2 regions of the Priestia sp. 10L35 genome follow, and region 2 is predicted to be linked to the other one. Evidence: a T-box and tRNA genes for the amino acid it is inferred to sense, from the RefSeq annotation. Region 2 holds a T-box; the other holds one or more tRNA genes.
What was found. The T-box of region 2 lies ahead of pheS (phenylalanine--tRNA ligase subunit alpha). A T-box ahead of a tRNA ligase gene usually reads a tRNA of that ligase, here a tRNA-Phe.
Positions count from the first base shown of each region.

Region 1 (3,250 bases), on a different contig from region 2:
AAGAGCAATCACCGTACCTGCCTTAAAGATCTGATTGATATTACTCATTTGATCGTAAACAGGCTCCATGGAAGCTGTTAAGTAAATAGCACCTAAGATTTCTTCGCTAGACTGAACTTTTCCATTTTTATTAGTTGAATTTGATTGACTGGCACCTACTTTATCCTGTAAACGAATAGGCTGTATCATAACTCTGATTCGCTGTCCGCTTTGATCAACAAATACATTATCAGAGTTCGTTCCTGCTAACAACGCATTTGTAATCGCTAAATCATTAGTCTTTTTACCTATGATCTGTTGAGGATTTGAGTTCGATGTAGCAATGATTCTTCTATTTTGGTCAATGACTCTTACTTCAGAGATGTCATTCATATCATTTGAAGCTAAATTGGGTCTTGAAGCAAAATCTCGTAAAATAGTCTTTAAGTCTTCCTCAAGAGTGGGTGAATCATCATCACGATTTTTCACCATTTCTTGTCCAATATTATACGTCAGCAAGTCTGTCCGCTCTTGAAGAGACGTTCGAAAGTTGTTAACTAATTCTTTTTCTAATTGTCGTGCAAAATAGACCCCAATAATTTGCATCGCAATTAAAATGAGCAGCACATAAATCAATACAAACTTTAAATGAATAGATTGCAGGAGCCTTACTTTCTTCATCTAAAATTACTCCTGCTCTGGGCTGCGTAAATAATAGCCTACTCCACGTCTTGTTACAATCCACATTGGATGGCTTGGATTATCTTCAATTTTTTCACGTAATCTTCGAACTGTTACATCTACCGTACGCACATCACCAAAATAGTCATAACCCCATACAGTTTGAAGCAAGTGTTCACGCGTCATGACTTGTCCAATGTGCTTCGCTAAATAATGCAGCAGCTCAAACTCACGGTGAGTCAGTTCAATCGTTTCTCCGCGCTTAGACACGATATAAGCATCTGGGTGAATAACAAGTGCTCCAATCGTAATTTCATTCGTTTCGCTTTCTTCCGTTGGAACAGCTACCTGCTGATGTCTACGTAAATTAGCTTTTACACGTGCTAATAATTCACGCGTACTAAACGGCTTAGTTACATAATCATCTGCACCTAATTCTAGACCTAAAACTTTGTCAATTTCAGAGTCTTTTGCTGTTAACATGATAATTGGCATATCATATTTTTTGCGCACTTCTCGGCAAACTTCCATTCCATCTTTCTGAGGAAGCATAATATCTAATAAAATCATTTCAGGCTGTACTTCTTCCACTTTTTCAAGTGCTTCTACGCCATCATAAGCACAAAATACTTCGTAACCTTCTTTTTGCAAATTAAACTTTAAAATATCTGCAATCGGCTTTTCGTCATCTACGACTAAAATACGTTTATCCATGATCATCGTTCTCCTTTATTAGTTGAAGCAAAATATAAAAGATAGTATTCATACTGTTTGAATACCGTAGTTTTATTATACTTGATAACCCTTGAAACGTCACAAGTTCATCCTCTACTATACATGAAGATATATGATTTTCAACCATCTCTAAATACAAAAGTAATATATTACCACAAAAGAGATACAAAGCAAATAACGTTTTCTTTTAAATGTAAATAAAAGAAAAAAGCATGACTTTAAATAAAGTCATGCTTTTTGATGGCTCGGGACGGAATCGAACCGCCGACACAAGGATTTTCAGTCCTTTGCTCTACCAACTGAGCTACCGAGCCAAAATGGCGGTCCCGACGGGAATCGAACCCGCGATCTCCTGCGTGACAGGCAGGCATGTTAACCGCTACACCACGGGACCTCAGTCTATATGCTATGTATTAAAAAATATTAAAAATGACCCGTACGGGATTCGAACCCGTGTTACCGCCGTGAAAGGGCGGTGTCTTAACCGCTTGACCAACGGGCCACGTTGTAACAAAAGTGAGCCATGAAGGACTCGAACCTTCGACCCTCTGATTAAAAGTCAGATGCTCTACCAACTGAGCTAATGGCTCATGTTATATCTCTTAGCGACGCTTATTATAATAACATGATATTTCATATGAATGCAATAGTTTTTTTAAAACTTTCTTTTTATTATTGAGCTTTTTTAAAAAATCTTGTTAACAAAGCACCAATTATAAATAAAAAAGGTTAGCTCACGAGGAGCTAACCTTTTTTATTTAGCTATATACACCACGTAATACATTTGTTTGTGTACGATCTGGACCTACAGAGAAAATAGATAAAGGAATACCTGTTAATTGAGACACGCGCTCTAAGTAGTGGCGAGCGTTATCAGGTAACTCATCTAATGTTTTCACACCCGTAATATCTTCTGTCCAACCTGGAAGCTCTTCATATACAGGTTCGCATTCTGCAAGTGTTTTTAAGCTAGCAGGGAATTCTTCCATAACTTCCCCTTTATAACGGTAAGCTACGCAAATCTTTAATGTCTCAATTCCCGTTAATACATCAATTGAGTTTAAAGATAAATCTGTGATTCCGCTAACGCGACGAGCATGACGTACAACTACACTGTCGAACCAACCTACACGGCGAGGACGACCAGTTGTTGTACCATATTCACGTCCTACTTCACGGATTTGATCACCGATTTCGTTTGTTAATTCAGTTGGGAAAGGACCGTCACCAACACGAGTTGTATATGCTTTTGATACACCTACAACGTGTTTGATTTTAGATGGACCTACACCAGAACCAATTGTTACTCCACCCGCTACTGGGTTTGAAGATGTAACAAATGGATATGTTCCTTGGTCGATATCTAACATAACACCTTGTGCGCCTTCAAATAGTACACGACGTCCTTCGTCTAACGCATCATTTAATACTACTGATGTATCAACAACATATTTTGCAACTTGTTGACCATACTCATAGTACTCATCTAAAATTTCTTCTAATGTAAAGCCTTCTACTTCATACATTTTTTCAAGAAGGCGGTTCTTTTCAGCTAAGTTTTGTGTTAATTTTGCTTCAAATACTTCACGGTCTAGTAAATCGGCAATTCGAATACCAACACGTGCTGCTTTATCCATATAAGCTGGTCCAATACCTTTTTTCGTTGTACCAATCTTATTTTCACCTTTACGTTCTTCTTCAACTTCATCTAATTTTAAATGATATGGAAGAATCACATGAGCTCGGTTACTAATACGTAAGTTTTCTGTTGTTACACCGCGATCATGTAAGTATTTTAATTCTTGAACAAGCGCTTTTGGATCGACAACCATACCGTTTCCAATTACACACGTTT
Region 1 is NZ_JBFTKA010000006.1:30,307-33,556, reverse strand. Features, by position in the region: gene walK (cell wall metabolism sensor histidine kinase WalK) at 1-660, opposite strand, end outside; gene yycF (response regulator YycF) at 667-1,374, opposite strand; tRNA gene AC1DEF_RS20495 (tRNA-Phe) at 1,637-1,709, opposite strand; tRNA gene AC1DEF_RS20490 (tRNA-Asp) at 1,714-1,789, opposite strand; tRNA gene AC1DEF_RS20485 (tRNA-Glu) at 1,826-1,897, opposite strand; tRNA gene AC1DEF_RS20480 (tRNA-Lys) at 1,913-1,985, opposite strand; gene AC1DEF_RS20475 (adenylosuccinate synthase) at 2,154-3,250, opposite strand, start outside.
Region 1: it has a tRNA-Phe gene. The T-box ahead of pheS (phenylalanine--tRNA ligase subunit alpha) is inferred to sense a tRNA for this amino acid. The anticodon was not compared.

Region 2 (3,250 bases):
TTGGTAATATCAACAACGTTGTTATGAGGTCGAATACCAGCTGCCATTAAACGCGTTTGCATCCATAATGGTGACGGAGCAATTTTTACGTTTTTCACAACGCGCGCTACGTAAAGCGGATTGTCTTCTTTTGCCTCTACTTTAACGGAAATATAATCAGCTGCTTGCTCATCAGACGTTTGCACGTTTACTGACGGATACTTCACTTCACGACGTAAAATAGCAGCCACTTCATGTGCTACGCCTAACATACTTAAGCAGTCTGAACGGTTTGGTGTTAGCCCTAGTTCTAATACTTCATCGTTTAAGTTTAATGCATCTAGTGCATCCGCTCCTACTTCAGCATCGCTTGGGAACACGAAGATGCCTTCTTGATAATTTTTTGCCACAAGCTTGCTTTCAATGCCAAGCTCTTGAAGAGAACAAATCATACCGTTCGATTCTTCACCGCGAAGCTTAGCACGCTTGATTTTAAAGTTACCTGGAAGTACAGCTCCCACTTTTGCAACCGCTACTTTTTGACCTTGTGCCACGTTTGGTGCTCCGCACACGATTTGAACGATTTCTCCTCCGCCAAGATCTACTTGACAGCGGCTTAATTTATCAGCATTCGGATGCTGTTCACGTTCTACAACGTGACCAATTACCACTCCGCTGATGCCTTTATTTAAGTTTTCTACACCTTCAACTTCAATTCCACTTTTTGTGATTTTATCTGCTAACTCTTCTGCCGTTACGCCTGATAAGTCAACATACTCTTGTAACCAACGATAAGATACAAACATCGTAGCCCCTCCTTTATACTTGTTTAAATTGATCTAAGAAACGAACATCATTTGTATAGAAATGACGAATATCATCCACGCCGTGTTTTAACATAGCAATACGCTCTACACCGATTCCAAAAGCAAAACCACGATATTTAGTTGAATCGTATCCAGCCATTTCAAGGACATTTGGATGAACCATGCCAGCTCCTAAAATTTCAATCCAGCCTGTTTGTTTACATACATTACAGCCTTTACCTCCACATTTTGCACACGATACGTCTACTTCTACAGACGGCTCAGTGAACGGGAAGAAACTTGGACGAAGACGAATTTCACGGTCTGCACCGAACATCTTTTTCACAAATACTTCAAGCGTGCCTTTTAAATCGCTCATACGAATGTTTTCGTCTACTACAAGACCTTCAATTTGCATGAATTGATGAGAATGTGTAGCATCATCGTCATCGCGGCGGTACACTTTACCCGGGCAAATAATTTTAACAGGTCCTTTGCCTTCATTCTTATTCATAACACGAGCTTGAACAGTTGATGTATGCGTGCGAAGAAGCGTTTCTTCCGTAATATAAAACGTATCTTGCATATCACGTGCTGGGTGACCTTTTGGCAAGTTCAGCGCTTCGAAATTATAGTAGTCCTGCTCTACTTCCGGTCCTTCTGCTACTTCATAGCCCATTCCTAAGAATAAATCTTCTACTTCTTCAACCACGCTTGTTAGCGGGTGATGCGTACCTGCTTTAACAGGGCGTCCTGGCAGCGTTACGTCGATTGTTTCTGAAGCAAGTTTACGCTCTACCTCAGCTGCTTCTAACGCCGTTTGTTTTTCTTCAATTTTAGATGCAATAGCTTCACGCACTTCATTTGCAAGTGCTCCCATTACAGGACGCTCTTCAGCTGAAAGTTTTCCCATACCGCGAAGCACTTCTGTGATAGGGCCTTTCTTTCCTAAATAAGCTACGCGTACGTCGTTTAATTCTTTTAAAGCACTTGCTGCTTCGACTTTTGCAATTGCTTCTTGTTGAAGTTCTTGTAAACGTTCTTTCATCACTTATTCCTCCTTTTAACGTAAAAAATGACAAATAAAAAAACCTCCTCCCAAAAAAGGGACGAGGATTAGTCGCGTTACCACCCTTGTTAACTATATACACAGACGTATACAGTTCACTTCATTCAAGTTAACGGAATCTCCGGAACACCTTTACATCTATGTAAGATGGTCTAAGTGTCAACTCAAGAGGTGAATTCACTTATTACATTTATAAAAATGCTTTCAGTCGCGGCATTTTCTCCCTGCATAAACGGACATAAGCTACTGCTCTCTTTCATCGTTTTTTACATATGTAACTATTGTATTATTATAGTGAAAACACGTTCTCGATGCAACTACATTCCGCGTAAATAATAAAGTAAGATTCCAGAAGCGATGGCAACATTTAGCGACTCGCTCTTTCCATAGATGGGAAGGTACAGATTCTGATCCGTTTGTTCCAGCACTTTCTCGCTTACGCCGTTTCCTTCATTTCCCACAATCAGCGCAAATTCGTTTGAAGGTTTTACGCATGAGTAGACCTTTCCATTTTGTAGGGACGTGCCGTAAACTGCTATTCCTCTTTCTTTTAACAGTGAAATCATTTCGAGTAAATCGCTTTTTACAATTGGAAGATGAAAAATAGCTCCTTGCGTTGAACGAACGACTTTTGGGTTGTACACATCCACGCTGCCCTCTCCAACGATAATAGCGTCCACTCCGGCAGCATCAGCGGTTCGAATAATCGTACCTAGGTTACCTGGATCTTGCACCGCATCTAAAAGCAATACTTTCTGTGCTGTATGAATGATTTCTGCATGCTTCGTTTGAAAACACACAGCGATAATTCCTTGAGGTGTTTCGGTGTCAGATAATAATTTGATTATTGCTTCGTTGACAACGGTTATTTCAATACCGTCTATGTTCCACTGTGCTGGCACTTCGATCGATTCGCGTATAATTAGTTCCTTTACGCAATCCTGATTTTTGATAGCTTCTTCGACTAAATGAAAGCCTTCTACCATAAAAAGGCCCTGCTTATCACGGTCTTTTTTATTATGCAGCTTTTTCCACGCTTTTACCTGCGGATTTTTAACTGAATCAATTTGTTTCACAAACATAACTCCTTTATCTATATAAAAATAAATAGTTCGATTACATTTTGCTCAATAATCATTAGATAAGTTTCACTTTATTGTACATAGAAATCGCAAAGAAAACAAAAACTATTGGTAACTTTACGATAGCTGAGGTGAAAATGATGGATCTTAATTTACGAAATGCTGTTATTGCAAACGTTTCAGGAAACTCAAAAGAAGAGCTTGAAGCTACAATTTCTGACGCTATTCAAAGCGGCGAGGAAAAAATGCTCCCTGGACTTGGTGTTTTATTTGAGGTGCTTTGGGAAAAGTCTCCAGAATCAGAAAAAGAAGAA
Region 2 is NZ_JBFTKA010000001.1:157,117-160,366, reverse strand. Features, by position in the region: gene pheT (phenylalanine--tRNA ligase subunit beta) at 1-785, opposite strand, end outside; gene pheS (phenylalanine--tRNA ligase subunit alpha) at 799-1,833, opposite strand; T-box leader at 1,888-2,123, opposite strand; gene AC1DEF_RS00795 (TrmH family RNA methyltransferase) at 2,172-2,936, opposite strand; gene sspI (small acid-soluble spore protein SspI) at 3,077-3,250, shown strand, end outside.